DNA from 4 places in the Bradyrhizobium sp. USDA 4461 genome. Region 1 is predicted to be linked to each of the others. Evidence: predicted binding sites of a transcription regulator. Region 1 holds the regulator's gene; each other region holds the start of a gene.
What was found. Region 1 encodes PhoB, which activates phosphate uptake and scavenging genes when phosphate is short. Its sites were predicted from a motif close to TGTCATNNANCTGTCAT; they were not measured.
Positions count from the first base shown of each region.

Region 2: ACVINW_RS33570 (DUF47 domain-containing protein) is a predicted target of PhoB. The motif match lies at 6,463-6,479, and genes of this name have one in related genera.
Region 3: ACVINW_RS32920 (DapH/DapD/GlmU-related protein) is a predicted target of PhoB. The motif match lies at 3,767-3,783, and genes of this name have one in related genera.
Region 4: ugpB (sn-glycerol-3-phosphate ABC transporter substrate-binding protein UgpB) is a predicted target of PhoB. The motif match lies at 1,192-1,208, and genes of this name have one in related genera.

Region 1 is NZ_JBSRXM010000001.1:1,627,412-1,635,220, reverse strand. Features, by position in the region: gene pstS (phosphate ABC transporter substrate-binding protein PstS) at 1-129, shown strand, start outside; gene pstC (phosphate ABC transporter permease subunit PstC) at 376-1,365, shown strand; gene pstA (phosphate ABC transporter permease PstA) at 1,370-2,215, shown strand; gene pstB (phosphate ABC transporter ATP-binding protein PstB) at 2,212-3,030, shown strand; gene phoU (phosphate signaling complex protein PhoU) at 3,051-3,767, shown strand; gene phoB (phosphate regulon transcriptional regulator PhoB) at 3,896-4,606, shown strand; gene ACVINW_RS07715 (GcrA family cell cycle regulator) at 4,878-5,390, opposite strand; gene ACVINW_RS07710 (hypothetical protein) at 5,651-5,890, opposite strand; gene ACVINW_RS07705 (acetylornithine transaminase) at 5,889-7,091, shown strand; gene argF (ornithine carbamoyltransferase) at 7,091-7,809, shown strand, end outside.
Region 2 is NZ_JBSRXM010000001.1:7,105,500-7,113,308, forward strand. Features, by position in the region: gene ACVINW_RS33535 (class I adenylate-forming enzyme family protein) at 1-100, opposite strand, end outside; gene panB (3-methyl-2-oxobutanoate hydroxymethyltransferase) at 111-932, opposite strand; gene ACVINW_RS33545 (NnrU family protein) at 935-1,519, opposite strand; gene ACVINW_RS33550 (hypothetical protein) at 1,750-2,361, opposite strand; gene ACVINW_RS33555 (peptide chain release factor 3) at 2,584-4,203, opposite strand; gene sugE (quaternary ammonium compound efflux SMR transporter SugE) at 4,356-4,670, shown strand; partial or broken gene ACVINW_RS33565 (anion permease) at 4,671-5,676, opposite strand; gene ACVINW_RS33570 (DUF47 domain-containing protein) at 5,779-6,423, opposite strand; gene ACVINW_RS33575 (branched-chain amino acid ABC transporter permease) at 6,567-7,535, opposite strand; gene ACVINW_RS33580 (branched-chain amino acid ABC transporter permease) at 7,537-7,809, opposite strand, start outside.
Region 3 is NZ_JBSRXM010000001.1:6,982,122-6,989,930, reverse strand. Features, by position in the region: gene ACVINW_RS32935 (hypothetical protein) at 1-581, opposite strand, end outside; gene ACVINW_RS32930 (DMT family transporter) at 861-1,304, opposite strand; gene ACVINW_RS32925 (ABC-F family ATP-binding cassette domain-containing protein) at 1,465-3,087, shown strand; gene ACVINW_RS32920 (DapH/DapD/GlmU-related protein) at 3,089-3,721, opposite strand; gene ACVINW_RS32915 (MBL fold metallo-hydrolase) at 4,080-4,955, shown strand; gene ACVINW_RS32910 (hypothetical protein) at 4,984-5,178, opposite strand; gene ACVINW_RS32905 (PilZ domain-containing protein) at 5,216-5,518, opposite strand; gene ACVINW_RS32900 (DUF2336 domain-containing protein) at 5,525-6,298, opposite strand; gene ACVINW_RS32895 (helix-turn-helix domain-containing protein) at 6,640-7,599, shown strand; gene ACVINW_RS32890 (PilZ domain-containing protein) at 7,671-7,809, shown strand, end outside.
Region 4 is NZ_JBSRXM010000001.1:2,230,934-2,238,742, forward strand. Features, by position in the region: gene ACVINW_RS10435 (CaiB/BaiF CoA transferase family protein) at 1-1,063, shown strand, start outside; gene ugpB (sn-glycerol-3-phosphate ABC transporter substrate-binding protein UgpB) at 1,265-2,581, shown strand; gene ugpA (sn-glycerol-3-phosphate ABC transporter permease UgpA) at 2,644-3,525, shown strand; gene ugpE (sn-glycerol-3-phosphate ABC transporter permease UgpE) at 3,525-4,373, shown strand; gene ACVINW_RS10455 (sn-glycerol-3-phosphate import ATP-binding protein UgpC) at 4,373-5,455, shown strand; gene ACVINW_RS10460 (Hsp20 family protein) at 5,626-6,051, shown strand; gene ACVINW_RS10465 (BQ00720 family protein) at 6,102-6,371, shown strand; gene ACVINW_RS10470 (DUF6665 family protein) at 6,440-6,778, opposite strand; gene ACVINW_RS10475 (AMP-binding protein) at 6,852-7,809, opposite strand, start outside.

The DNA of each region.
Region 1 (7,809 bases):
GCGATCAAGTTCTTCAAATATGCCTTCGAGAAGGGTGGCAAGGCGGCCGAAGAGCTCGACTACATCCCGATGCCGGACTCGGTCGTCAAGCTGATCGAGAAGACCTGGTCCTCGGACATCAAGAGCTAAGTCCACCGCATCGGACAACGCCTGTGCCGCCTGTCGAGGGCGGCACAGGTTGAACGACCAAGCTGTTGAGCGATCAAGACCCGGGCTCCGATCACCGCGGCAACAAGCGCGGGAGGGGTCCGGGGTTCGCGCCTCCGGCAGGCGCGGCCGGAACGGTGCCGGGTCACAGGCGTCACTGGAGATCGCTTCGGGGCGTGGCGGTTTGCGTGGCTTTCACATAGTAAAGAGGGAATTGGCGTGGCAGACATGGCTGTTCAGGGCGATGTGATGGAAGCCGCGGGACCTTACGATCGCGCCAAGGCCCTCAGTGCCTTTAAGCTCGGTGATCTCACTTTCTATTGGATCACCCGCATCTCGGCGATCTCGGTCCTGTTGATCCTCGGCGGCATCATCCTGTCGCTGATCGTCGGCGCCTGGCCGGCAATGAAGGAATACGGCTTCGCCTTCCTCTGGACCCAGCGTTGGGCGCCCTCGGCCGATCCGCCGGTGCTCGGCGCGCTCGGCCCGATCTACGGTACGCTGATCACCTCGGTCATCGCCATGCTGATCGCGATCCCGGTCGGCATCGGCATCGCCGTGTTCCTCACCGAACTCTGCCCGCAGTGGCTGCGCCGCCCGATCGGCATCGCCATCGAGCTGCTCGCCGGCATCCCCTCCATCATCTACGGCATGTGGGGCTTCTTCGTGCTCGGCCCGTTCCTGGCCAACACGTTCCAGCCGTTCATGATCCGGATCTTCGAGGGCGTTCCGGTGCTGGGCGCGGTGTTCGCCGGCCCGCCGTCCTATCTCAGCCTGTTCAACGCGGCGCTGATCCTCGCCATCATGGTGCTGCCGTTCATCACCGCGATCTCGGTCGACGTGTTCAAGACCGTGCCGCCCGTGCTCAAGGAAGCCGCCTACGGCATGGGCTGCACCACCTGGGAAGTCGTCCGCAGCGTCGTGATCCCCTACACAAGGGTCGGCGTGATCGGCGGCATCATGCTGGCGCTCGGCCGCGCGCTCGGCGAAACCATGGCGGTGACCTTCATCATCGGCAACTCGTTCCGCATCTCGTCGTCGATCTTCGCGCCGGGCACCACGATCTCGGCGGCGATCGCTTCCGAATTCGCCGAGAGCGACGGCCTGCACCAGTCCGGCCTGATCCTGCTCGGCCTGTTGCTGTTCGTGCTGACCTTCTTCGTGCTCGCCGGCGCGCGGCTGATGCTGATGCGGCTCGAGAAGAAGGCGGGGAAGTGACGCCATGAACCCGATCTACAAATCCCGCCGCCGCAGCGACATCATCATCCGCACGCTCTGCGTCGGTGCGGCGCTGTTCGGCGTCACCTGGCTGGCGCTGATCCTGATCACGCTGCTCTACAACGGCCTTGCCGGCCTCAGCGTGCAGCTGTTCACCCAGAACACGCCGCCGCCGGGCTCGACCGACGGCGGTCTGCTCAACGCCATCGTCGGCTCGGTCATCATGACCGTAATCGGCGTCGGCATCGGCGCGCCGCTCGGCCTGTTCGCCGGCACCTACCTTGCCGAGTACGGCAAGCACGACAAGCTCACCTCGGTGATCCGCTTCATCAACGACATCCTGCTCAGCGCGCCGTCGATCATCATCGGCCTGTTCATCTATGGTGCGGTGGTGGTGCCGATGCGCGGCTTCTCGGCGATCGCAGGCAGTCTTGCGCTCGCCGTGATCGTGATCCCGGTCGTGCTGCGCACCACCGAGGACATGCTGCTGCTGGTGCCCAATCCGTTGCGCGAGGCGGCCTCCGCGCTCGGCCTGCCGCGTTCGCTGGTGATCAAGCGGATCGCTTATCGTGCTGCGCGTAGCGGCTTGATCACCGGCGTGCTGCTGGCGACCGCGCGTGTCGCCGGCGAGACCGCGCCGCTGCTATTCACCGCGCTGTCGAACCAGTTCTTCAGCTGGGATTTGACCAAGACGATGGCCAACCTGCCGGTGACCATCAACAACTTCGTGCAGAGCCCCTACGCCTACTGGAAGGAACTGGCGTGGAGCGGCGCACTGCTCATCACCTTCACCGTGCTCGCGTTGAATATCGGCGCGCGTATCCTTGGTGCCGAAAGGACCGCAAAATGACCGAGCTTTCCGTCTCCACGACTGTCGCGGGCCACGTTCCCCAGGTGCCGCTTCCGGACGCGCCGCCGAAAGTCACGGTGCGTAACCTCAATTTCTATTACGGCGAGCACCACGCGCTGAAGAACATCAACCTGACGCTCGGCACCAACCGCGTCACGGCGTTCATCGGACCGTCGGGCTGCGGCAAGTCGACCCTGCTGCGCATCTTCAACCGGATGTACGACCTTTATCCGGGCCAGCGCGCGGTCGGCCAGCTGATGCTGGACCAGACCAACATCCTCGATCCCAAGCTCGACCTCAATCTGCTCCGCGCGCGGGTCGGCATGGTGTTCCAGAAGCCGACGCCGTTCCCGATGACGATCTACGAGAACATCGCCTTCGGCATCCGCCTCTACGAGAAGATCTCGAAGTCCGAGATGGACGACCGGGTCGAGAAGGCGCTGCGCGGCGGCGCGCTGTGGAACGAGGTCAAGGACAAGCTGAACGCCTCCGGCCTGTCGCTGTCCGGCGGCCAGCAGCAGCGGCTGTGCATCGCGCGCACCGTGGCGGTGCGTCCCGAGGTGATCCTGTTCGACGAACCGTGCTCGGCGCTCGATCCGATCTCCACCGCCAAGGTCGAGGAGCTGATCCAGGAGCTCTCCGAGGATTACACGATCGCGATCGTCACCCACAACATGCAGCAGGCGGCGCGCGTCTCCGACAAGACCGCCTTCATGTATCTCGGCGAGCTGATCGAGTTCGACGACACCAACAAGATCTTCACCTCGCCGAGCGATCGACGCACCCAGGACTACATCACTGGCCGGTTCGGCTGACCGGGCTGAGGAGACAGATGATGGCTTCTGAACACACCGCCAAGGCATTCGACAGCGACCTGCAGGAGTTGACCCGCCTGGTCGCCGAGATGGGCGGCCTCGTCGAGCGGATGATCACCGAGTCGGTCGACGCGCTGATCCGGCGCGACGTCGCGCTCGGCAAGCGCGTGGTCGCCGCCGATATCGAGATCGACAATCTGCAGCGCGTCATCGAAGAGCGCGCGGTGCTGACGATCGCGCGGCGCCAGCCGATGGCGATCGATCTGCGCGAGATCGTCAGCGCGATGCGCGTCGCCACCGACCTCGAGCGGATCGGCGACCTCGCCAAGAACATGGGCAAGCGCGTCGCGGCGCTGGAGAGCGATTTCCAGCCGCTGAAGCTGATCCGCGGCCTGGAGCACATGACCGACCTCGTGCTGTCGCAGGTCAAGTCGGTGCTCGACGCCTATGCCGCGCACGATCTGCCGGCGGCGATGAACGTCTGGAAGGGCGACGAGGAGGTCGATGCGATCTGCACCTCGCTGTTCCGCGAGCTGCTCACCTACATGATGGAAGATCCGCGCAACATCTCGTTCTGCATCCATCTGATGTTCTGCGCCAAGAACATCGAGCGGATCGGCGATCACGCCACCAACATCGCCGAGACTGTGTTCTACATGATCGAAGGCCAGCAGATCACCGACAAGCGCCCGAAGGGCGACATGACCAATTTTGCCACCACTGTGCCGGGTAACTAGGACATCATCCGCACGCGCGGAACCGGATTGTCTTCGACAAGTCGTTTCCGCGGGGATTATGCTCAAGAAGCTAAGTGTTTCGGTTTGCGTCTGGGCAACAGATCACCACAGAGAAAGAACTTAGACCGATGAGCGCACGCATTCTGGTAGTCGAAGACGAGGAAGCGCTAACGACGCTGTTGCGCTACAACCTCGATGCGGAAGGCTACGATGTCGAAACGGTGGGGCGCGGCGACGATGCCGATACCCGCCTCAAGGAGCGCGTTCCCGACCTCGTGGTCCTCGACTGGATGCTGCCGGGCCTGTCCGGCATCGAGCTGTGCCGCCGCCTGCGGGCGCGGCCCGAGACCAAGCAGCTTCCGATCATCATGCTGACCGCGCGCGGCGAGGAGAGCGAGCGGGTGCGCGGTCTGGCCACCGGCGCCGACGATTACATCGTCAAGCCGTTCTCGGTGCCGGAGCTCCTGGCGCGGGTGAAGGGCCTGCTGCGCCGCGCGAGCCCGGAGCGGCTCGCCACCGTCCTGACCTATGGCGACATCGAGCTCGACCGCGAGAAGCGCCGCGTCGCGCGCTCGGGCCGTCCGATCGATCTCGGGCCGACCGAGTATCGGCTGCTCGAATTCTTCCTCGAGCATCCCGGCCGCGTGTTCAGCCGCGAGCAGCTGCTCGACAGCGTCTGGGGCCGCGACATCTACATCGATGAGCGCACCGTCGACGTCCATATCGGCCGCCTGCGCAAGCTGCTCAATCCGGGCCGCGAGCAGGATCCGATCCGCACCGTGCGCGGCGCCGGCTACGCGCTCGACGACCGCTTCGCGAAAGCCGAGCCGCAGCCGTAAGTCGCCTTTCCGGCGAGAGCCGTCATCGTCATTGCGAGCGGAGCGAAGCAATCCATCGCGCCACGAGCGGCGGCTCGTTATCGCGTGAGGTGAGCACACTGTCCGGCTCCCTCCCTCCTTGCGGGGGAGGGTGGGGAGGGGCGCGTGTGCTCACCTTACGTCGCGCAGTGCGCTTGACCTGGGCTATGTGCCCTTGATGTTCATTCGCTCACAAAAAATCCCCGCTTGTGCGGGGATTTGTTTTTCAGGTCTTCCGTAGTTTTCCCGAGGGCTACTTGATCTGCGGCTTCGCCGACGGCCGGCGGCGATCGGCGGCGGGCTGGTAGGCGACGCGGGAATGATGCGCGCAATAGGGCAGGCCGGCGAGCGCCTTGCCGCCGCAGAAGAAGAATTCCGGGCTCGAGGGATCGCCGACCGGCCAGTGACAGGTGGCCTCGTTGAGTTCGAGCAGCGACAGCCGCTGGCTCATCGGCACCACGTTGTCGAACGAGATCGGATCGGGCTCCATCTCGACCTCGAAGGCGTGCGCGAGCGCGGTGTTGCCGCGCGAGACCGGGCGCGCCACTCGCATCATGTGCTGGGCGGGGCGCGCCTTGCGCTGCCGCGGCGCCGCCGTGGAGGGTGCCTTGGCGCGGCCGGAGAGGCCGAGCCGGTGCACTTTGCCGATCACGGCGTTTCGCGTCACATTGCCAAGTTCCGCTGCGATCTGGCTGGCCGAAAGGCCAGACTCCCAGAGCTTCTTCAGCTGCTCGACGCGATCGTCGGACCAGGTCAATACCGTCATCGCATTCTTCCTTTCGCATGGCGCCGGCCAGTCATTGGAGCGGCGCTGCGAGCCAAATCTGGACAAATATCCCTGCGGCCAGAATCCCTTAGCCCTCGCCGGGCGCGGTGTTGCGCCCGAACGTTTACGCGAGACACAAAGGCTACTTAGAGGGTCCAGTACTGCCGCACGAGATGTCGTACCCGACAGGCCAAACGCTACAATATGGCGTGACTCTGGCGCAAGAGTCCGCGGCCGTGCGTCCACATGTTCCGACAAAGTTAAGCATTGCTGTGAGGCTTTTCCACCGCACCGGAATGCTCCGGATTGCGCTCGTTCGGCAGCGCAGGAAGCCCGGCAAAGGACCGGCTCCTGGCGATTGACACGGACCCGCCGCAGCATAGAATGTTGCCCACGTGCCGCCCGCAAAGGCGGCCGTTTTGTTTTCCGAAGCTGGCCGTTGCTGCGCTGGCGTCAAGGCGCGCGGCAATTGTCGGCTTCAAACCGGCAGTGAACGCCATGACCAACGCCTCGTCGCATCTGCTTCCCGTCTTCGCCAGGGTCGATCTCGGCTTCGAGCGCGGTGAGGGCGCCTGGCTGATCGCAACCAACGGCGACCGCTATCTCGATTTCACCTCGGGCGTCGCCGTCAACGCGCTCGGGCATGCGCATCCGCATCTGGTGAAGGCGCTGCAGGAACAGGCGACCAGGCTCTGGCACATGTCGAACCTGTTCAAGAGCCCGGACGGCGAGGTGCTCGCCGCGCGGCTGTGCGAGCAGAGCTTCGCCGACTTCGTGTTCTTCTGCAATTCCGGCGCGGAGGCGATGGAGGGCGTGATCAAGCTGGTCCGCCACTATCACTTCTCCAAGGGCCATGGCGAGCGCTACCGCATCATCACCTTCGAAGGCGCCTTCCATGGCCGCACGCTGGGCACGCTGGCCGCGACCGGCGCGGCGAAATATCTCGAAGGCTTTGGCCCGCCGATGGACGGCTTCGACCAGGTGCCGCATGGCGACATCGAGGCGGTGAAGAAGGCGATCGGCCCGCACACCGCCGGCATCCTGATCGAACCGGTGCAGGGCGAGGGCGGGGTGCGCTCGGCGCCGCAGGCGTTCTTCAAGGCGCTGCGTGCGCTGTGCGACGAACATGGCCTGCTGCTGGCGTTCGACGAGGTGCAGACCGGCATGGGCCGTACCGGCGATTTGTTTGCCTACAAGCGCACCGGCGTCACGCCGGACGTGATGTCGCTCGCGAAGGCGCTCGGCGGCGGCTTCCCGATCGGCGCGGTGCTGGCGACCGCGAAAGCGGCCGAAGGCATGGCGCCGGGCTCGCACGGCTCGACCTTTGGCGGCAATCCGCTGGCGGTCGCCGCCGCCAATGCCGTGCTCGACGTCATGCTGAAGCCCGGCTTCTTCGAGCATGTGCAGAAGATGTCGCTGCTGCTCAAGCAGAAGCTCGCCTCCGTGGTCGACCGCTATCCCGGCGTGCTGTCGGAAGTGCGCGGCGAGGGCCTCTTGATCGGCGTCAAGGCCGTGGTGCCGTCGGGCGACCTGATCGCCGCGCTGCGCAGCGAGAAGCTGCTCACGGTCGGTGCCGGCGACAACGTGGTCCGGTTCCTGGCGCCCCTGATCGTGACGGAAGCCGAGATCGACCAGTCGATCGTCTCGCTCGAGCGTGCCTGCGCGACATTGTCGGCAGCGCAGCCGAGGAAGGCCGGATGATGAGCAAGCCGGTCCGTCACTTCCTCGACATCAACGAGCTGCCGCTCGCCGAGCTGCGCAACATGCTGTCCGCCGGCGCCGCCATGAAGGCGAAGCTGAAGGCGCATGAGAAGGGCAAGAAGCCGCTCGAGGGCAAGACGCTGGCGATGATCTTCGAGCGCCCGTCGACCCGCACCAGGGTGTCGTTCGACGTCGGGATGCGCCAGCTCGGCGGCGAATCCATCATGCTGACCGGCGCCGAGATGCAGCTTGGCCGCGGCGAGACCATCGCCGACACCGCGCGCGTGCTGTCGCGCTATGTCGATGCGATCATGATCCGCATCCTCAACCATGACGCGCTGCTCGAGCTCGCCGCCCACGCCACTGTTCCCGTCATCAACGGCCTGACCCGGCGTTCGCATCCCTGCCAGGTGATGGCGGATCTCATGACCTATGAGGAGAACCGCGGCTCGATCGAGGGCAAGACGGTGGCCTGGACCGGCGACGACAACAACGTGCTGGCGTCCTGGGCGCATGCCGCCGAGCGGTTCAAGTTCCAGCTCAATGTCGCGACCCCACCGGAGCTGTCGCCGAAGAAGCCGATGCGCGACTGGATCAAGGCGACCAATGCCCCGATCATGCTCGGCACCGATCCGGAAGCCGCCGTCCGCGGCGCCGACTGCGTCGTCACCGACACCTGGGTGTCGATGGGCGACAAGGAGGGCGAGCACCGCCACAA
Region 2 (7,809 bases), 5.5 Mb from region 1:
CCCACAGGCTGGCCGGCCGCTCCGCGAATGCCGGCACGACGCGGTCACCGAAGCGCGGCTCGAGCCGCATCAGCGGCAGTGCGTGTTGCGACCAGTCCATGCGTGCCTCGTCAGCTCTTCTTCATGCCGTAGACGTGCTCAGGCCCCGGGAAGGCGCGGCTCTTGACGTCGCGCGCATAGCCCGCGATCGCTTTCTCGATCGCGGGGCCGAGATTGCCATAGCGGCGGACGAATTTCGGCGCGCGCGGCGACAGGCCGAGCATGTCCTCCAGCACAAGCACCTGACCGTCGCAGGCCGCGCTCGCCCCGATGCCGATCGTCGGGACTGTGATCGACTGCGTGATCTTGCGCGCCAGCGGTTCGGCGACCGCCTCGACCACGATCGAGAAGGCGCCCGCCTCCGCAATGGCCTTGGCGTCGTTCTCGATCGGCGCCCAGCTCTCCTCCTCGCGGCCCTGGGCGCGGAACGAGCCGAGCGTGTTGATCGATTGCGGCGTCAGGCCGATATGCCCCATTACCGGAATGCCGCGCTCGGACAGGAACGCCACCGTCTCGGCCATCCGCGCGCCGCCCTCGAGCTTGACCGCGCCGCACAGCGTTTCCTTCATGATCCGCACCGCGGACTGGAACGCCTGCTCCTTCGACCCCTCATAGGAGCCGAACGGCATATCCACCACAACAAGCGCGGCCTGCGAGCCGCGCATCACCGCGCGGCCTTGCAGGATCATCATGTCGAGGGTGACCGGCACCGTGGTCTCGAAACCGTGCATGACGTTGCCGAGGGAATCGCCGACCAGGATCGCGTCGCAATGGCGGTCGACCAGTGCCGCGGTGTGCGCGTGGTAGGACGTCAGCATCACGATCGGCTCGCCGTTCTTGCGGGCGCGCAGATCGGGCGCGGTCTTGCGCTTGATGGCGGATTGAACAGACATAGTCAGGCTCCCATGACAGGCACGCCGATCACGACCGGGTGGAACGCAAACGCCAGCGCCAGATAGACGATGACACCGACCGCGATCGCGATCAGGTCGTTGGTCGGGCCGCCCACCGGGATCGGCGGCGCACCGGCATCGGCGCGGCGCTTCAGCGAGATCCGGTCATAGACCGCCCAGCCGAGAAACGAGCCGAACAGGATGATCGAGCCGAGGTCGCCATTGGCGAGCAGATGCGCGAATGCCCACAGCTTCACGCCCGCCAGCATCGGATGCTTCAGCGTGGTGTAGATGCGGCCGCGGATGTAGGAGGCGACGACGAGGATGACGGCGGGCAGCATCAGCGCCACCGTGATGTGCTTGAACGCGGTCGGCGGCGTCCAGACGTCGATCCAGCCGGTCGCACGGTAGTGGCCGAAACCCCAGATGATCAGCGCAAGGCCTGCGAACGACACCAGCGAATAGACGCCCTTGTAGGCCCCCTCGCCCATGGCATTGACGATGCCTGCGCGCAGGTCGCGCAGGCTGGTCAGCACATGGATGCCGAGGAACAGCACGAGACCCAGGATCATGACGAGCAGTCCCACGATGTTCCTCCCTGATTGATGCCCTCGCGTATCACCTTCAGACTGCGGAAAGCAATGCGTTGCGGCCTATGCCGTCATTCCGGGATGGCCCGCAGGGCCAGACCGCAGGTGCGCAACTGCGCACCGGGGATTCTCGAGATTACAGGGCGCACAAGCCAATTTCGAGATTCCCCGATGTGCAATTGCACATCTGAGGTTCGATGCTCCGCATCGCTCCGGAATGACGTTCCTCACGGCTTGCCGGCCGGCTTGGCGAGCTCCCGATTGTCGACATAGCGGATCATGATCGGGCGGCCGGCCAGCGCACCGCCGAGCCCGCCGGTGAATTTCAGCGGCAGGCAGGCATCCAGCGAGGCATTGATCGCGTTGAGGTAGGTGGTGCGGGTGTCGGCCGGGATACCCCGCGTCGAAAACGTCAGCCGCGGCGTGCCGATCATCTCGCCGGATCGCTTGAAGCTGAAGCGCACCGACATCTGCATGCCCGCACGCGCGTCGTCCGGCGGCGGCGGGGCCCAGCAGGAACGCAGCGCGGCGAAGAGATCGCCGATGGTATTGAGATCATGATCCGGCTTTCGGTACTTATCGGCCTGTCCCTCGGGCGGCACGGTCAGGATCGTGAGCTGGAGATTTTCGCCGTACGGATAATCCATCTCGGGAAAGCACGGCCCGGTGTTGAACACACTGCAATAAGACGGGATGCAAGGCCCCTCGTCGAGCACACTGCAAGGCGTGTGTGCGAACGGAGCCGGGTTGGTCTGCTGCCGCTGCTGCGCAGAGGCAGCGCTCGCGAACGCAAAGGCCAGCACGGCAAAAGCGAGACAGATGGCGACGCGTCGGAGCATGCAGACGGACCCGGATTGCGCTCCGGGGAACATGGTACCGCGGGCAGACCGCATCAAGCGGGGCCGGTTCACATCCTCGCGCTTCTCTCGCCACACCGTCGCTGTCATCGCCCGGCCCCGACCGGGCGATCCAGTATTCCAGAGACAGCGGTGATCGAACGGATAGGCCGCGGCGTACTGGGTCCCCCGGTCAAGCCGGGGGACGACAGTGCGTATGCAACGCTACGCCTTCTTCTTCACGTCCTTGACGTTGGAGAAGGTGATGCCCTCCGCCCGCTCGCGCGTGTAGCCGAGATAGAATTCGTTCTTGGCCATGAACACGGGATCGCCGTCGACGTCGTCGGCGATGCCGGAATTGTTGGCGGCGATGAAGGTGTCGAGCGCCTTGCGGTCGTCGGAGGAAATCCAGCGCGCCAGCGAGAATTCGGAGACCTCGAACTCGACCGGCAGCGAATATTCCGCGTCTAACCGCGCCTTCAGCACGTCGAGCTGCAGCGGACCGACGACGCCGACCAGCGCCGGCGCGCCGTCGCGCGGCCGGAACACCTGCACGACGCCCTCCTCCGACATCTGCTGCAAGGCTTCCTTCAGCTTCTTCGCCTTCATCGCATCGGTGAGGCGAACGCGGCGGACGATTTCCGGGGCAAAACTCGGCACGCCGACGAAGGTCAGATCCTCGCCCTCGGTCAGGGTGTCGCCGATCCGCAAGGTGCCGTGGTTGGGAATGCCGACGACGTCGCCGGCGAAGGCTTCATCCGCCACCGAGCGATCCTGCGCGAAGAAGAACTGCGGGCTCGACAGGCTCATGTTCTTGCCGGTGCGGACCAGCTTGGCCTTCATGCCGCGGCTGAGCTTGCCCGAGCACAGCCGGGCGAAGGCGATGCGGTCGCGATGGTTCGGATCCATGTTGGCCTGGATCTTGAACACGAACGCGCTCATCCGCGGCTCTGATGCATCGACCTTGCGCAGATCGGAATCCTGCGCGCGCGGCGCCGGCGCGAACTTGCCGAGGCCTTCGAGCAAGTCGCCGACGCCGAAATTGCGCAGCGCGCTGCCGAAATAGACCGGCGTCAGATGGCCCTCGCGGAACGCGGCGAGCTCGAACGGCTTGCAGGCCTCCGAGGCCAGCGCCAGCTCGTCCTTGACCTCGGCGACGTCGAGGTTGGGATTGCGCTTGCCGAGATCGGCGATGTCGATCTGCTCGGTGGCGCCGGTCTTGGCGCCGCCGCCTTCCAGCAGCCGCACGCCGCCATTGACGACGTCATAGGTGCCGAGGAAGTCGCGGCCGCGGCCGACCGGCCAGGTCATCGGCGTGGTGTCGAGCGCCAGCGTCTTCTCGATCTCGTCCAGCAGCTCGAACGTGTCGCGGCTCTCGCGGTCCATCTTGTTGATGAAGGTGATGATCGGGATGTCGCGCAGCCGACACACCTCGAACAGCTTGCGCGTGCGCGCCTCGATGCCCTTGGCGGCGTCGATCACCATGACCGCGGAGTCGACCGCGGTCAGCGTGCGATAGGTGTCTTCCGAAAAGTCCTCGTGGCCCGGCGTGTCCAGGAGGTTGAACACCAGCTCGTTGAATTCGAAGGTCATCACCGAGGTGACCACCGAGATGCCGCGCTCGCGCTCGATCTTCATCCAGTCCGACCGCGTGTTGCGGCGCTCGCCCTTGGCCTTGACCTGGCCCGCGAGGTTGATGGCGCCGCCGAACAACAGCAGCTTTTCCGTCAGCGTAGTCTTGCCGGCGTCCGGGTGCGAGATGATCGCAAAAGTGCGCCGGCGCGCCACTTCCTCTGACAGCGGCGAGCGGGACGGCGATTCGGCTGAAACTGAAATGTCGGACATGGCGGGCATTTGGCAGGGAAAACGGGCGCAATCAAGGGCGTTTTGTCGCAATGCGGAGCGGCGGCGCGATCCCCATATATGGCCGGAAAGGACGACCTTTCCCTCACCACATCACCCGCGGGGACGACCCTGCCTTATCCGGAGGGTTCGTTATGGCTTGGGCCATTCTGTTCACCGCAGGCCTGCTCGAGATCGGCTGGGCGATCGGACTGAAATATACCGAGGGCTTCTCGCGGCTGGTGCCGTCGGTGCTGACGCTGGCGGCGATGGCCGGCAGCGTGCTGCTGCTCGGCCTCGCGCTGAAGACGCTGCCGATTGGAACCGCCTATGCGGTCTGGACCGGGATCGGCGCGGTCGGCACTGCAACGCTCGGCATCATCCTGCTCGGTGAGCCGGCGACCGCGATGCGGCTTGCCAGCATCGCCCTGATCGTGTCGGGCATCGTCGGGCTGAAACTGGTCGGTTAATTACTTCAGGATTTGCACGACCCAATACGTCGCCGCGGCGACCGCGGCCGACGCCGGGATCGTGATCACCCAGGCGTAGACGATCGAGCTCGCCACGTTCCAGCGCACGGCGGAGAGCCGCCGTGCGGCGCCGACGCCGACGATGGCGCCGGTGATGGTATGCGTGGTTGAGACGGGAACCCCGAGATAGGTCGCGATGAACAGCGTCGCGGCGCCGCCGGTTTCGGCGCAAAAACCCTGCATCGGCGTCAGCTTGGTGATGCGAAGCCCCATGGTGCGGACGATCCGCCAGCCGCCCATCAAGGTGCCCAGCGCCATCGCGCTCTGGCAGGCCAGCACGACCCAGAACGGGATTTCGAAGGTGTCGCCGAGATGGCCCTGCGAGTAGAGCAGCACGGCGATGATGCCCATGGTTTTCTGCGCGTCGTTGCCGCCATGGCCGAGCGAATACAGCGACGCGGAGGCGAATTGCAGGATGCGGAAGGCGCGATCGACCGCGAACGGCGTCGAGCGCACCGAGAGCCAGGACACGATCGCGACCAGCACCAGCGCCAGCAGGAAGCCGACCAGCGGCGACAGCACGATCGCGAGCAGGGTCTTGGTCAGCCCGCTCCACACCGCCGCTGAGATGCCCGCCTTCGCCATGCCGGCGCCGACCAGGCCGCCGATCAGCGCGTGCGAGCTCGATGAGGGAATGCCTAAGCCCCAGGTGATCACGTTCCAGACGATCGCGCCGACCAGCGCGGCGAAGATCACGGTCGCATCCACCACCGACGGGTCGATGATCCCGGTGCCGATGGTGTTGGCGACATGCAGGCCGAACACCGCGAAGGCAACGAAGTTGAAGAACGCCGCCCAGAACACCGCATATTGCGGCCCGCAGCACCCGGGTCGAGACGATGGTCGCGATCGAGTTCGCGGCGTCGTGCAGGCCGTTCAGGAAGTCGAACAGCAGCGCGACCGCGATCAGGATGGTCAGAACCGGAAGACCCAGCGTGGCGTCCACGTGATGCCCCGCTTTATTGTGTTTTCTTGAGCATGATCTCCGCGCAAACGTGTTCCGCGTTTGTCGCGCCGGAAAACCGCTCCACACTTTTCCGGATCATGCTCAGACTTGCTCGATGACGATGGAGTTGATCTCGTTGGCGACGTCGTCGAAGCGGTCGGCCACCTTCTCGAGGTGGTCGTAGATCTCCGCGCCGACGATGAAGTCCATCGTGTTGGCGTTGCGGTGCTTCAGGAACAACTCCTTGAGCCCGATATCGTGGAGATCGTCGACCCGGCCCTCGAGCTTGGTCAGTTCCTCGGTGATCTGGGTCAGCATCGAGACGTTGTGGCCGATCGCCTGCAACAATGGCAGCGCGCGGACGACCAGATTGGCGCATTCGACGATCAGGGTGCCGATCTCGCGCATCGGCGGCTCGAACTCGCGCACCTCGAACAGCATCACCGCCTTGGCGGTCGCCTGCATCTGGTCGACCGCGTCGTCCATCGCGGTGATCAGGTTCTTGATGTCGCTGCGGTCGAACGGGGTGATGAAGGTGCGGCGAACCGCGGTCAGCACCTCGCGGGTGACGCTGTCGGCGTCGTTCTCGAACTGATTGACGCGCTGGCAGAACACCGGGGTCTCCTCCCCGCCCTTCAGCATGTCCTGCAGCGCCAGCGAGCACTGCACGGAGGTCTGGGCGTGGCGGGCGAACAGCTCGAAAAACCGCTCTTCCTTGGGCAGGAAGGCGCGAAACCAGCGCAGCATGTCTCTGTTCCATCATTCTGGGACAGCCCTTTTAGCGACTGTCACAGAACTGTCATAGAGCATCTGGCGGGGAAAAAACCTGAAACGACCGCCCGAACGGGCGGTCGTCCACCGCTATGTCGGCCGAAATCCTGCCCCTGCCCTTACAGCGACCGCCTGAGCAGATGGGCCAACTCGCCGACCAGGCCGCGGCGGAACAGCAGCACGCAGGCCACGAAGATCACGCCCTGGATCACGGTCACCCACTGGCCGAACCCGGCGAGATATTGCTGCATGGCGATGATCACGAAGGCGCCGACCACCGGGCCGAAGATGGTACCGAGGCCGCCGACCAGGGTCATCAGCACGATTTCACCGGACATCGACCAGTGCACGTCGGTGAGCGAGGCGTTCTGCGCCACGAACACCTTCAGCGAACCGGCAAAGCCCGCCAGCGTGCCCGACAGGATGAAGGCGAGCAGCTTGTACTGGTCGGTCTTGTAGCCGAGCGAGATCGCGCGCGGCTCATTCTCGCGGATCGACTTCAAGACCTCGCCGAACGGCGAGTTGATGGTGCGGTAGATCAACAGGAAGCCGGCGAGGAAGCCGACCAGCACCACGTAGTAGAGCACCATCGGCTTCGAGAGGTCGAAGATCCCGAGCAAATGGCCCTGCGGGATGCCCTGGATGCCGTCCTCGCCATGGGTGAACGGCGCCTGCAAATACAGGAAGTAAAGCAGCTGCGACAGCGCCAGCGTGATCATCGAGAAGTAAATGCCCTGCCGCTTGATCGAGATGTAGCCGGTGACGAGGCCGAGCAGAGCCGCCGCGGCGGTGCCGACCACGATCCCGAGCTCCGGCGGCAGCCCCCACACCTTCAGCGCATGCGCCGAGACGTAGCCGGCGGTGCCGAGGAACATGGCGTGGCCGAACGACAGCAGGCCGCCAAAGCCGATCAAGAGGTTGAAGGCGCAGGCGAGCAGCGCAAAGCACAGCGCCTGCATGACGAAGAACGGATAGATCCCCGTCCATGGCACCACCGCCAGCAGCACCGCCATCACGGCGAACACGATCATCTCGTCGCGCATCGCGCGCGGCGTCATCGGAAGTGTATCGTCGGTCAATGCTGACATATCAGGCCGCCCGTCCCGTCAGTCCCGTTGGCTTCACCAGCAGCACCAGCACCATCAGGACAAACACCACGGTGTTGGAGGCCTCGGGATAAAAATACTTGGTCAGTCCCTCGATCACGCCGAGCGTGAAGCCGGTGATGATCGAGCCCATGATCGAGCCCATACCGCCGATCACGACCACCGCGAACACCACGATGATGAGATCGGCGCCCATCAGCGGGCGGACCTGGTTGATCGGCGCCGACAGCACGCCGGCGAGCGCGGCAAGGCCGAC
Region 3 (7,809 bases), 5.4 Mb from region 1:
TCGAGCGTCGCGAAGGGGATCGCGCCGGCGGTGAGGCATTCGTCCATGAAGGCGAGGTTGTTCTTGAGGATGGCGCGGTTGTTGTCGCGCCAATCCGCCTGCATCGGCGTGGCATCGAGCCCGTCGAGCGCCGACTGCATCCGGCTGCGATAGGCCTGCATCGATCCGCGCCACGCCTTGTCGTCGGGATTGTCGACATAGGGGCCGACCACTTCGGCCAGCGCCATCGTGCTGTGGCCGACCGACTTGAGCAGCTGATAGACGATCGGCACCTGCGGCGCCTCGGTCGGCGGCTTGCCCGGCCGGTACAGGATCAGGCGGCCGCCGGCGCCGGAGAACAGGCCGAGGATCACCGGATGCTTGTCGAGGATGTTCTTCTGGAAGATGCGCGCCGCATCGCCATAGAGCTCGAACATGCCGGTGTTGAGCGCGAGCACGTCCTTGGTCGCGACGTCGGCCGGCGTCGATGAAGTCTTGCCCGAGATCGGTGCCATGTAGTCGGGCAGCGACTGGGCGAGGGCGGCATCGCCGCTGCCCAGTAGTACCACCAATGCAGCGACCAAACGGAAACGATGAGTCATGTTATGCTCCTCGCAGCCGCCGACCCACGCCGAAGTCCGCGATGCGGCCCCCTCGACGCTGGCGGGATGCGCAATTGTTTTTGACGCAAATGAACTGGGATGGTCGATCCCGCAGGCCGCAACACGACGAGGGCGGGTGCTTACAGCTAAGCGACGAATCGGCGGGTGTCCACACCCGAAGACTACGCGGGTGGTTGCGTCATAACGTCATTCGGCGCTGGATTCAGCGGCGCTTTCTCATTCAGGGAATCATTCGCGTCGGCCGGCTTGCCGATGGCCTCAATCCTTGATCAGGAGCACGCCGCCGATGATCAGCGCGATGCCGGCCAGCCGCGAGATCGACACCGGATGCTGGGCCAGCCCGAACATCCCAAAATGGTCCATCGCGATGCCAGCGATCATCTGGCCCGCGACCACCAGCGCCAGCAGCGTCGCGGCGCCGAGCGACGGCAGCAGCAGGATCATCAGGAGGATGAAGACGCCGCCGAGGATGCCGCCGCTCCAGGCCCACCACGGCACAGCCGAGACCAGCTTCCAGGACGGCACCGGCTCGCGCGTTGCGACCAGCACGACCGCCATCGTCGCGAGCCCGCCGAGATAGCTCACGAGCCCGGCCCAGGCCGGCGAGTTCAGGGCGGACCTGAGATTGCCGTTCAGGACCTGTTGAACGGCCACGGCAATGCCGGCACCGAGCGCGAGGAGATAGAGGAACCAGACTTGCATGTGACGCCCCAAATCGATCGCCGAAGGATTTCCTTGTCATATTCGATCGGCAACGATCGTGGCATGCATTGGCGCGCGGCGCGCAACCCGCGGAATGGGCTTCCACCCGCGTCCGAGATCGAATAAGAGGCCGCAACCCCTAATTCCCCAGTATTTGAGCATGATCCGCCTCGATAACGTCTCCAAGCAAGTCGGCCACCAGATCCTTTTCATCGAAGCCTCCGCGGCGCTCCAGAGGGGCGAGAAGATCGGCCTGGTCGGGCCGAACGGCGCCGGCAAGACCACGCTGTTCCGCATGATCTCGGGTCGCGAAATCCCGGATGAAGGCCAGGTCTCGCTCGATCGCGGCATTTCGATCGGCTATTTCAGCCAGGATGTCGGCGAGATGAGCGGCCGCAGCGCGGTCGCCGAGGTGATGGACGGGGCAGGCCCGGTCAGCGTGGTCGCGGCCGAGCTCCGGGAACTCGAGGCCGCAATGGCCGACCCCGACAAGGCGGACGAGATGGACGACATCATCGCGCGCTATGGCGAGGTGCAGCACCAGTTCGAGGAGCTCGACGGCTACGCGCTCGACGGCCGCGCACGCGAGGCGCTGGCAGGCCTCGGCTTCAGCCAGGAGATGATGGACGGCGACGTCGGCAAGCTCTCCGGCGGCTGGAAGATGCGGGTGGCGCTGGCCCGCATTCTCCTGATGCGGCCCGACGTGATGCTGCTCGACGAGCCGAGCAACCATCTCGATCTCGAAAGCCTGATCTGGCTCGAGCAGTTCCTTAAGGGTTACGAGGGCGCGCTGCTGATGACCTCGCATGACCGCGAGTTCATCAACCGCATCATCAACAAGGTGGTCGAGATCGACGCCGGGCAGCTCACCACCTATTCCGGCAATTACGAATTCTATGAACAGCAGCGCGCGCTCTCCGACAAGCAGCAGCAGGCGCAGTTCGAGCGGCAGCAGGCGATGCTCGCCAAGGAGATCAAGTTCATCGAGCGCTTCAAGGCGCGCGCCTCGCACGCAGCCCAGGTGCAGAGCCGGGTCAAGAAGCTCGACAAGATCGAGCGGGTCGAGCCGCCGCGCCGGCGCCAGACCGTGGCGTTCGAATTCCAGCCGGCGCCGCGCTCCGGCGAGGACGTCGTCAGCCTGAAGAACGTCCACAAGGCCTATGGCAGCAAGCGGATCTATGACGGGCTCGACTTCATGATCCGTCGCAAGGAGCGCTGGTGCGTGATGGGCATCAACGGCGCCGGCAAGTCGACGCTGCTGAAGTTGGTCGCCGGTTCAACCGAGCCGGACGACGGCGCGGTCGCGATCGGCGGCAGCGTCAAGATGGGCTATTTCGCCCAGCATGCGATGGACCTGCTCGACGGCGAGCGCACCGTGTTCCAGTCGCTGGAGGACGCATTCCCGCAAGCCGGGCAGGGCTCGCTGCGCGCGCTTGCCGGCTGCTTCGGTTTCTCCGGTGACGATGTCGAGAAGAAGTGCCGGGTGCTGTCGGGCGGCGAGAAGGCACGGCTGGTGATGGCCAAGATGCTGTTCGATCCGCCGAACTTCCTGGTGCTGGACGAGCCGACCAACCATCTCGATCTCGCCACCAAGGAGATGCTCATCAACGCGCTTTCCGAGTTCGAAGGCACCATGCTGTTCGTCTCGCACGACCGGCATTTCCTCGCCGCGCTCTCCAACCGCGTGCTCGAGCTGACGCCCGATGGCATCCATCAATATGGCGGCGGCTACACCGAATACGTTGCGCGCACCGGCCAAGAAGCGCCGGGTTTGCGGAGCTAGCTCAAGCCCGCCACCGCGCGCAGAATGCCTCGACGTCGCCGGACTGAAACTCCGGCAGGCGCTCCCAAATGGTTTCCGGCGGCCAATTCCACCAGGCGATCTGCGACAGCTCGGCCGCGATCTTGCGGCTGAACCGCTCCTTGATCGGCCGGGCCGGGACGCCGCCGACGATGGTGTAGGGCGCGACATCGCGCGAGACCACCGCGCCGGCCGCCAGCACCGCGCCGTCGCCGACGGTGACGCCGGGCAGCACGATCACGCCATGGCCGATCCAGACGTCGTTGCCGATCACGGCGCGATCCGCGCGTCTGTTCTTGAAGAAGTCATGATCGCGCTCGGCGGCGTCGGTGTAATATTCCGGGCAATAGGTGAAGCGATGCTGGGACGGGCGCTCGAGCGGATGATTGGGCGCACCGATCCGGACCTGCGCCGCGATCGCGCAGAAGCGGCCGATCACGGCGTCGGCGACCATGCAGCCGCTGCCGAGATAGGAGTAATCGCCGAGCTCGCTGTATTCGATCGCGGTGTCGCCGAGCACTTCGCAGCAACGTCCGACCTTGACCTCCCGCAGCTTGACCGTCGTCTCGATGACGGTTTCGGCAATCTTGGGGCGGGAAGGTTTTGGTGCGGTCATGGCGTTGTCCTCGATAGGGCGAGCCGCTTCAGTCGCACGATTTTTGTTACGGTGAAATGACAGGAAAGGAGAACAGGCGCCCGCGGTCTAGTTTTTCAGGGTATCCGCCGCGACAATCGCCCGCACCATCGCGTCCTTCAGCGCCGCGCTGTTGGCGGGGTTCGATTGGCGCTTGCCGCCGGGGTCGTCGAAATCGCGCGATGGGGCATCGGCGCAGCATGGACGACATTTCGGATGAAATGCGGCATCGCCGTTTCTCGCCAGCAATGCAAAGCGGCATGGGGCGCTGCGTAGCGCTCGGCTTGTGGAGCCAAATACCGCCCGCTACGCTTCGGAAAAAAAGCGGGAGCGGAACGGCATGAAGCAGATCAGGATCGGCGACATCACGATCGACGCGGTGATCGAGCGCGAGGGGCCGTGGCGGCGGCCGCAGGATTTCTTCCCGACCTACGACGACGCCGTCTTCAAGCATCACCTCAAGACGATGGAGCCCGAGGTCTTCGACGCTGCGCGCGGCATGATGGTGATCACCTACCAGACCTTCGTGGTGCGGACCCCGCGCTATACCATCCTGGTCGACACCTGCACCGGCGAGGACAAGGGGCACCCGCCACCGTTCGACTTCCCGGGCAAGGAGCGTTGGCGCAACGAGCTGTTCGCGCTCGGCATCTCCTATGAGCAGATCGACTACGTGTTCTGCACCCATCTGCATATCGACCACACCGGCTGGAACACGACGCTGCGCGACGGGCGCTGGGCGCCGACCTTTCCGAACGCGAAATACGTTTTCCATAAAGGCGAGTACGCGGCCTGGGAGGCCGAGAATGCGAAAGGCGCCAATCCGCCCGGCACGGTGTTTCGCGACAATTGCCTGCCGATCGTCGAGGCGGGGCAGGCGCTGCTGGTCGACGACGACTACGCGCTCGACGACACCGTCACGCTGACGCCGACGCCGGGCCATTCGCCCTGCCACTGCTGCATCAACATTGTCTCGAAGGGGCAGCGCGCGGTGGTCGCCGGCGACCTGATGCATCACGCGATCCAGTGCCGCGAGCCGGAGTGGTCGGCTAAGCCGGATTGGGATCCGAAGCAGTCGGCACGGTCGCGTCGGAAATTCTTTGCCTCGGTCGCCGGGACCGATACGCTGATCCTGCCGATCCATTTTCCCGCTCCGACGGTCGGCCTGATCACGGCCGACGGCGATCGCTTCGACTATCGCTTCAAGCGGGAGTAGACGCGGGCGGCCGGGAGCCCAGGTGTTATCAGAACCGCGCCGTGCGGGCCCGGCGCGGGGCCTGGGTCAGAAAGCGCTCCAGATCGGCGCACAGGCGATGCGCGAGCTCCTCATCGATCGCGAAGGTCGAGGCGGTGCCGGCGCAGTCGATTTCGATGGTTCCGCGCAATGGCGCGGCGGAGGTGGTCGACACCTCGATGTCTGTCGCTCTCTGCACGGTCATCTCGTCAACCTTCCCTTCAGGCGGTGGCCGCCAATCCTCATCTGGGGATGACGGGGCGTCCCTTTCGCCGTCGTTCTTCGATGAATCTCACGCCGATCTCGGTGCCGTCGACACGAACCAGCTCGCAGCGCCGGAACGCCAGCCCCCGCGAGGACAGCACCAGAAAGAATTCCTGGGCCTTCAGCACGTCGAGTGTCCCCTCGACCTCGAGCCGGGCACCGCTCTGCGAGACGTCGAGCAGGATGCAGCTCCGCCGCCAGGTCCCGTCGACACCCATCAGATTGACGGGATGGCGCGTGTCGAGCTTGACGCGCTCCGCCCTGCGGTCGCCATATGTCATGCACACTCACACGGCCTGGGTGCGCTTCGTCGTCACCATGGCCCGCGCCTCCGCATCGTCGATCGTGGCTGGCGGGTTTGCGGAGGCGCGGGCCGCACCGGCAGCGTTGGCGGCGCGGATCGTGTCCCGAAGCTCGGGCCGCACGAGCTTGAGCAGCCGGGCCTGCCGGGGCGGCGTCGACCGCATCACGAGGTCGGCAAGGACGCGGTGAGGCAGGTCGCTGCGCGAGATCAACGCGTCTGCGATGTCGTCGTCGCGCTCGGCGGCATCGACCATCATGGCAAGGCCGGCGCTGGTCATATCCGCGCCGGGATTGCGCGCCAGCGCGCGAAGCACATTGCTGTCGCCGCGCATCAGCAGAATGTCCGCGAGCTCGGCGTTGACCTGCTTGCGGCCGGCGATCGCGCAGAGATGTCCTTCGGCCCGCATCCAGGCGATGTCGATCAAATCGGCATCCGGAATGCAGTCGCATTTTCTCAGGATCGGCGCGGCGACATCGGCGTCGTCATGGTTGGCCAGACGACGCGCCAGTTCGCACGGCACCAGGTGCAAGTCGGCAAGCGAGCGGCTGAGCGTGGTCAGGGTCCGCAACTCGACGTCGTCAGTCAGGCGGATCAGGATCCCGTCGAACATCTCGACCTGTTGCGCGCTGAGCCGATGAGCGTCGTCGAGAAAAAGCTTTGCCACCTCCTGTAGCATACGCGTGCGGAGATCGGGGGAGCCGGCCTTCAGGACGTGGTCGAGCTTGGCAATAAGTTCTGGCGAGGCAATGGCTGTCATTGCGGTACCTAAAATGTTCCGCGACGAGGAACGTCATTGTTCCCAAGGTCAATCTGCCCGCCGAATCTTTAATAGAGGTATAGAATTCGATGGGGAGGGCCACCCCGACGGTGGATGTCCCGGCAAACACTATCGAAATTCGGCAGCGGCGAACCTTTGCCTGATTGTCCGGCTGGGCGCATGACCCGCATTTTCCCTGATTGAATTTGTCGGACGATTCGCATCTGGTGCTTGGAATTCATCAATGAGCCCGGGCGCGAGGTGGGCGCGGCCGACAAATTTTGCAGAACAGTTCATTTGAAGACCAGTTCATTTGAAGAACATGTCATAGGAGCGGTCATTTGACGGCGCCATTGCTGGTGCCGAGAGTCTTTCGTTTTGACGATGTTGATGCATTCCGGAGTTCGATCCGAAATCTGGATGTTGATTTCACGCCACTCGTGCGGAAGATTTCGGCCGAGCAGGTCATCCTGAGCTTGCCGGGATGCGAGCTCAATTACACCCAGTCCTTTCCACGGATCGTCGACGCACAGCTTGGGCCGCACACCACCGCTGTCGGCTTCACGATGGACGATGGCGTTCCGATGCGCTTCAACGGCGTCGAGCGTGATCGTGCGGTGATCGTAGTCGGCGGCGGCGGCGCGTTCTATACATCGGTGGAGCAGACGGCGCGCCAATATGCCTCGGTGATGTTCACGCCCGAGATCGTCGACCGCGGTTGGCCGAACCCCGGTCTCCATTTCAGCATCCACGAGATTTCTCAGCGCGCGCAGGACCGGCTGCGCGAGGTGGTCAGGCAGGTCCTGCTCGTCACGTCGGAACAGGTTGCGATCGCGGAATTCGCTTCGGGGGCCTCGATCAAGGAGACGCTGCTCGCCGCGATCGACGACGCGTTCGCCGAGATCGTGCCGGCCAGATGGGCGACGCGCGCCAACACGACGCGCCAGTTCAAGGTGTTCAACGACGCGCGCGCCATTCTGGCCGGCGATGTCGCCCATCCGATCTACAGCGGCGAGCTCGCCAAGCAGATCGGCGTGTCGGTGCGCACGCTGCACGACGCCATCCAGCGCTACCGGGGCATCAGCCTGCATCGCTATCTGCGGCTGCGCCGGCTCTGGCTGGTACGCAAGCAACTGCTCGCCGGGGCGCCCAGCGTTAAGGCCTGTGCGCTTGCCTACGGCTTCTGGCACCTCAGCGATTTCTCGCGGAGCTACCGGTCACATTTCGGGGAAGCACCGTCGGAGACGCTGGCGGCCGCCCGGGTGCGCGCCGATCCGTCATCGGACAGACACGAATCGTAACAATCCATCTGAACGGAATCTTAACGCGGGCCGGGGAATCTGTCGGTACGATTCCACCAGAGGCGGCCCTGATGCACCCCCGGCGATTTGCGCGTGTTCGACCGTCGGGTTGCGTCTCCAGTGTGGTCAAGCTCCAGCTGGACCCGAAGACGCCGCTGATCGAATGCCGGCTGGTGGACTATTCCGCCGGAGGGGCCTGCCTGGAGTTTT
Region 4 (7,809 bases), 600 kb from region 1:
GGTGCGCGAGTGGGGCCCTCCCTTCCATGAGGAAGACGCGGCCTATTTCGTCGGCATCAACCGCAACAAGCGCTCGATCGGCCTCGACCTCGCCTCCGAAGGCGGACGCGCGGTGCTGATGAAGATGCTCGAGACCGCCGACGTGCTGATCGAGAATTTCAAGCCGGGTACGCTCGACAAATGGGGCATCGGAAACGACGTGCTGCGCGCGAAGTTTCCGCGCCTCGTGCATTGCCGGATCTCCGGCTTCGGCGCCGACGGCCCGCGCGGCGGCAACCCCGGCTATGATGCAATCATCCAGGCGATGACCGGCATGATCGCGGCCACCGGCTCGCCGGAGAGCGGCCCGATGCGCATCGGCGTGCCGCTGGTCGATATCACGACTGGTCTTTATGCCGCGATCGGGATCCTGATGGCGCTGTCGGAGCGGCAGCGCTCCGGGCTCGGCCAGTTCATCGAGACCACGTTGTACGAGACCGGGCTTGCGATCATGCATCCGCACACCGCGAACTACTTCATGCACGGCAAGCCGCCACAGCTCACCGGCAACGAGCATCCGAACCTCGTGCCCTACGCGATCTTCCCGACCAAGACCGACAACATCTTCATCGGCGTCGGCAATGACGGCACGTTCCGCAAGCTCGCCAAGGAGATCGGCAAGCCGGAGCTCGGCACCGATCCGCGCTTTGCCCGCAACAAGGACCGCATCGCCAACCGCGATGCGCTGCGGATCGAGCTTGCGGCGGTGTTCAGCCAGCACGAGGCCGAGCCGCTGTGCAACCGGCTGCTCGCCGCCGGCCTGCCGGCCGGCCCCGTGCAGAAGATCGACCAGGCGCTGACCAACCCGCACACCATCCATCGCGGCGACGTCATCGAGAAGGATTGGTACAAGGGCGTCGCCTCGCCGATCCGGCTCGAACGCACCAAGCCAAGCTTGCGCCGCACGCCGCCGAAATTCAGCCAGCACGCCACGGAAGTGCTCCGCGAGTTCGGCTACTCAAAGGACGAGATCAACGGCCTGGTCGACAAGGGCGTGGTCTGCGGCCCCCAGCGCAAGCGCTGACACAACCATCCGTCAGCCGTGCGGTGCAGCGTCGCGTCTGGCGCTGCACCGCACGGCGCCGGCTTCTTCGCCTTTTTTACCGCTTCCCTTTGTCGCGGCTTCCCCCCTACGATGGCTTTCGTTTATACGGTCATTTGAACGTCATCCGGCGCTGATAACGCGCGCAACGAAACATGACGTTTCCAACCGGGAGGGGCCTTGATGATTTTTCGACGATTGGGCGCTGCTGCTGTCGCCGCCGCTACGCTTGCATTCGCGTCGCCTGCATTTGCGGTGACCGAGATTCAGTGGTGGCACGCGATGACCGGCGCCAACAACGACGTCATCGTCAAGCTGGCCAACGACTTCAACACCTCGCAATCCGACTACAAGGTGATCCCGACCTACAAGGGCGGCTACGCCGACACCATGAACGCCGGCATCGCCGCATTCCGCGCCGGCAACGCGCCGCACATCATGCAGGTGTTCGAGGTTGGCACCGCGACGATGATGGCCGCCACCGGCGCCGTGAAGCCGGTCTACAAGCTGATGGCCGATGCCGGCGAGAAGTTCGATCCGAGCGTCTATCTGCCCGCGATCACCGGCTACTACTCGACCTCGAAGGGCGAGATGCTGTCGTTCCCCTTCAACTCGTCGTCGACGGTGATGTGGGTCAATCTCGACGCGCTGAAGAAGGCCAACATCGCGGAGATCCCGAAGACCTGGCCGCAAGTGTTCGACGACGCCAAGAAGCTGAAGGCCGCCGGCTACACCACCTGCGGCTTCTCCGGCTCGTGGGTCACCTGGGTCAATCTCGAGCAGCTCTCGGCCTGGCACAACGTGCCGCTCGCCAGCAAGGCCAACGGCCTCGACGGCTTCGACACCGTGCTCGAATTCAACGGTCCGCTGCAGGTCAAGCATCTCGAGAACCTGGTCGAGCTGCAGAAGGACAAGACCTACGACTATGCCGGCCGCACCAACACCGGCGAAGGCCGCTTCACCTCGGGCGAGTGCCCGATCTACCTGACCTCGTCGGCGTTCTTCGGCAACGTCAAGGCGCAGGCCAAGTTCAACTTCACCGCCGCGCCGATGCCGTATTATCCCGACGTCAAGGGCGCGCCGCAGAACTCGATCATCGGGGGCGCCTCGCTGTGGGTGATGGGCGGCAAATCGGCCGAGGAATACAAGGGCGTGGCCAAGTTCCTGACCTTCCTGTCGGACACCGATCGCCAGGTCTGGATCCACAAGGCGTCGGGCTATCTGCCGATCACCAAGGCCGCCTACGCCAAGGCCAAGGAAGAGGGCTTCTACAAGGACCAGCCCTATCTCGAGACCCCGCTGCTCGAGCTCACCAACAAGGAGCCGACCGAGAACTCCCGCGGCCTGCGCCTCGGCAACATGGTGCAGCTGCGCGACATGTGGTCGGAGGAGATCGAGCAGGCGCTGGCCGGCAAGAAGACCGCCAAGCAGGCGCTGGACTCGGCCGTCGAGCGCGGCAACCAGATGCTGCGGCAGTTTGAAAAGACCGCCGTGAAATAATCCGGCCCTAGACCAACGATCCGGCAGGCCGCATCATGCGGCCTGCCATTTTTCAGGATGTCATGCAAAAGCAAGCGATTTTCCAATCAAAGCTGTTGCCTTACGCGCTGGTTGCCCCGCAACTCGCGATCGTCCTGATCTTTTTCTACTGGCCGGCCGCGCAGGCGGTGATCCAGTCCTTCCTGCTGCAGGACGCCTTCGGCCTGTCCACCACCTTCGTCTGGTTCGAGAACTATCTCGAGCTGTTCAAGGACCCGGCCTATTTCGCCGCGATCGTCAGGACCTTCGCGTTCTCGTTCGCGATCGCGGTGTCCTCGCTGTCGTTTGCGCTGCTGCTCGCGGTCATGGCCGACAAGCCGCTGCGCGGCTCGACGCTCTACCGCACGCTCTTGATCTGGCCCTATGCCGTCGCCCCGCCGGTGGTCGGCGTGCTCTGGGTGTTCATGCTGCACCCTTCGCTCGGCGTGCTGTCGCGCTATCTGCGCGCCATGGGGGTTGACTGGAATCCGCTGCTCGACGGCGATCAGGCGGCGGCCCTGATCATCCTCGCCGCGGCGTGGAAGCAGATCTCCTACAATTTCCTGTTCTTCCTCGCAGGGCTCCAGAGCATCCCCAAGAGCGTGATCGAGGCCGCGGCGATCGACGGCGCCCGCCCGATGCGGCGGTTCTGGACCGTGATCTTCCCGCTGCTGTCGCCGACCATCTTTTTCCTGCTGGTCATCAACATCGTCTACGCCTTCTTCGACACCTTCGGCATCATCGACACGATGACCCGCGGCGGCCCCGGCAAGGCGACCGAAACGCTGGTCTACAAGGTCTATACCGACGGCCTGCTCGGCGGCAATCTCGGCTCCTCGGCGGCGCAGTCGGTCATCCTGATGGTCATCGTCGTCGTATTGACCGGCATCCAGTTCCGCTTCGTCGAACGCAAGGTGACCTACTGATGGTCGAGGAGGAGGGCTTCCAGCGCTATCTGGCTCACGTCATCCTGTGGATCGGGATCGCGATCGTCGCCTTCCCGGTGTATCTGGCGATCGTCGCCTCGACCCAGGACAACGCCGTCATCGCCAACGGCCAGATGTCGCTGCTGCCCGGCGGCCATTTCCTCGAGACCTACTACCAGACGCTGTTTGTCGGCACGAGCGGCTCGACCCGCGAGCCGGTGCTCAACATGATGCTGAACTCGCTGATCATGGCGCTGTTGATCGCGGTCGGCAAAATCGCGATCTCGATCATCTCGGCCTATGCGATCGTGTATTTCCGCTTTCCGTTCCGGATGGCGATCTTCTGGATCATTTTCATCACGCTGATGCTGCCGGTCGAGGTGCGCATCTATCCGACCTACAAGATCGTCGCCGACCTGCATCTGCTCGACAGTTACGCAGGCCTGTCGCTGCCGCTGATCGCGTCCGCCACCGCAACGCTGCTGTTCCGGCAATTCTTCATGACGGTGCCGGATGAATTGCTGGAGGCCTCGCGGATCGACGGGGCGGGCCCGTTCCGCTTCTTCTGGGATACGCTGCTGCCGCTGTCGCGCACCAACATGGCCGCGCTGTTCGTGATCCTGTTCATCCTCGGCTGGAATCAGTACCTCTGGCCGCTGTTGATCACGACACGCGACGACATGCAGACCATCCAGGTCGGCATCCGCAAGATGATCACCACGACCGACGCGCTAACCGAATGGCCAGTGGTGATGGCGACCGCGCTGCTCGCGATGCTGCCGCCGGTATTCGTCGTCGTCGTGATGCAGAAACTGTTCGTGCGCGGATTGGTGGAGACGGAAAAGTAATGGCCAACGTCACGCTGCGCAGTGTCCGCAAGACCTATCCCGGCGGCTTCGAGGCCATCAAGGGCGTCGATGTCGACGTCGGCGACGGCCAGTTCTGCGTGCTGGTCGGCCCAAGCGGCTGCGGCAAGTCCACGCTGCTGCGCATGGTCGCCGGGCTCGAGACCATCACCGGCGGCGAGATCGACATCGGCGGCCGCGTCGTCAACCAGGTTGAGCCCGCCGATCGCGACATCGCGATGGTGTTCCAGAACTACGCGCTCTATCCGCATATGAGCGTCTACAACAACATGGCCTACGGCCTGCGTAACCGCGGCATGGCCGAAGCCGAGATCAGGACCCGGGTCGAGGAAGCCGCGCGCGTGCTCGAGCTGTTGCCGATGCTGGAGCGCAAGCCGCGGCAGCTCTCCGGCGGCCAGCGCCAGCGGGTCGCGATGGGCCGCGCCATCGTGCGCCAGCCGAAGGTGTTCCTGTTCGACGAGCCGCTGTCGAACCTCGACGCCAAGCTGCGCATCGCGATGCGGGTCGAGATCCGCAAGCTGCAGCGCCGGCTCAACACCACCTCGATCTACGTCACCCACGACCAGCTCGAGGCAATGACGCTGGCCGACATCCTGGTGGTCATGAATGGCGGCCAGGTCGAGCAGATCGGCAATCCGCTCGAGATCTACCAGAAGCCGGCGACCACCTTCGTCGCCTCCTTCATCGGCGCCCCGCCGATGAACCTGATGCCGCTGCGCTCGGACGAGCTGACCTCCCAGATATCAGGCACCGACGGTGCCGGCATTGTCGGCATCCGCCCGGAGGACTTTGTGATCACGGGCGAGACCGCGTCCGGCGGCGTTGCGCTCGACCTGACGGTCGAGGCCATCGAACATGTCGGCGCCGAAACCTTCGTCTATGGCAGCCGCCAGCGCGAGGAGCGGGGCGTTGCTGCCAATCCGGGCGAGCTGCCGCCGGGCGAGGTGATCGTCCGGGTTCCCGGCGCCACCGGTCCGGCGACCGGCGAGCGGATCCGGGCAGTGGCCCCGCGCAACAAACTGCATCTTTTTACCGCCGATGGCCGCACGCGGCTCGCGGGGTAACAGATCGAGAAGAATTTGCCCTCATGTTGCGGGCGTTTAGGCTGGTTTCGGGGCTGCTTGAACGCTATCCAGATCGCCCCCATATCCCTCACTGACCGGAGGCCCGACGGCCCGCCGGTTGCATGGGGCGCCGCAAGGGCCCCTCAAAGTCGCTTCGAGAGGACTTTGTAATGTCTCGTGTTCCATCGTTGTCCAGTCCGTTCCTGCTGGGATTCGACGAGATCGAGCGTGCGCTCGACCGCGTCGTCAAGGGCGCCGACGGCTATCCTCCGTACAATATCGAGCGGTGCGACCGGTCCAACGGGCAGCCTGAAAAGCTGCGCATCACGTTGGCGGTGGCGGGCTTCACCCGCGACCAACTCGATGTAACTATTGAGGAAAATCAGCTCGTCATCCGCGGCCGCCAGCAGGACGACAAGGCTCGGCAATACATCCATCGCGGCATCGCCGCGCGCCACTTCCAGCGCACTTTCGTGCTGGCGGAGGGGATGCAGGTGCTGGGCGCGGATCTGAAGAACGGGCTGTTGTCGATCGACCTGGCCAGGCCAGAACCTGAACGGGTCATTAAGACAATCGCTATCAATGAACACGAATAATAGAAACAACGAGCGGACTCGACCGCTTATCTGACTGAGGAGTCGAGACCATGAGTGAGCTGAGTACCACGACCATCGAATCCACCAGCGTCACGCCGGAAGCACTGGCTCATCTGGGCGAAGGCCACATCGCCTATGTGAAGCAGGTCCGTTCCGAGGACGTGCCCGACCTCTTTCCACAGGCGCCGAAGATCGCGCCCGGCCTCAAGCTGTTCGCACTACATGCCGCCGACGGCACGCCGATCATGCTGACCGACAGCCGCGAAGCCGCGATCGCCAACGCCTGGAGCAACGAGTTGCAGGCCGTCAGCGTCCACTGACGCACGGCTGAAGCATCCGCCGATACAATGCGCGGGCAGGCCTCGACACCGAGGCGGCCCGCGCTTTTTTATTGGGATGAGGTCGACGTGGCCAGTAGCGGACCCATGCTGAGCTGCACCTCGCCGGGCACGCTATAGTCGCGCATCAGCATCCGGTTGTTGCGCAGCCCGCAGGCCTCCCGCTGCACCACGAACATCCAGAGCGCATGACCGGCTTCCCGCACGAGGATGCGCCGGGCCTGCTGCCTAGCTTCGGAGGGCGGATGCGCGGCATCAAACTCCCGCAGTCTGGCGAGCGCCTGTTCCAGCGCGCGGCCCATGCGCCCAAGCGCGCTCGCCCTCTCTTCGGCGAGCTCGTAGGCGAGAACGTCGACGGGAACGCGATCAAGGCGAAAGTCACGGGACATACCGATCCCTCGGGTCGCAAGCGCGATACTATCCCCGCTTGTCTGGCGCCACAGGCCGGATGTCAATACACGCTCAGGTCAATCGCGAGCGGATGTCCGGCTTCAGCACCTTGCCGACCTTGGAACGCGGCAGGTCGTCCCAGACCTCGATCTGCTTCGGCGTCTTGATGCTGCCGATCTGCTGCTTGACGAACGCAGCCAGCGCTCCCGCGTCGACGGTGTGGCCGGCGCGCGGTTGCACCACGGCGACGATGCGCTCGCCCCATTTGTCGTCGGGCAATCCGATGACCGCACAATCCTGCACAGCTGCATGGGCGCGCAACGCGTTCTCGACCTCGATCGAGTAGACGTTGAAGCCGCCGGTGATGATCATGTCCTTGGCGCGGTCGACGATGTAGAGATAGCCGTCGCCGTCGATGTAGCCGATGTCGCCGGTGTGGTGCCAGCCATGCACTGATGCTTCGCGGGTGGCTTCCGGGTTCTTGTAGTAGCCCTCCATGACCAGCGAGCCGCGCACCACGATCTCGCCGCGCGATCCCGCCGGCAAGAGCTTGCCGTCGCCGTCCATGATGCCGGCCTGCACCAGCGGGCCGATCCGCCCCGCGGACGCAAGGCGCTCCAGCGCGATGGTGCCGTCCGCATTGTAATGATCGGCCGGCGCCATCATCGAGATCATCATCGGCGCCTCGGTCTGGCCGAACAGCTGCGCCATCGGCCCGATCCGCCGCAAGGCTTCGGCAAGCCGCGTCGCCGAGATCGGCGCTGCGCCATACCAGAAGCACTGCAATGAGCTGCGATCGGTCGCGTCGAGCCTGGGATGATCGAGAAGCATGTAGATCACGGTCGGCGGCAGGAAGGTGTGGGTGACGCGGTAGCGCTCGATCAGCGCCAGGAACTCGCCGATGTCGGGATGGTGCATGATCACGATACGGCCGCCCAGCGTCATGATCGGAAAGCACAGCACGCCGGCGGCGTGCGTCAGCGGCGCCAGCGCGAGATAGATCGGGCGGCCCTCGAACGGGTAGCCCATC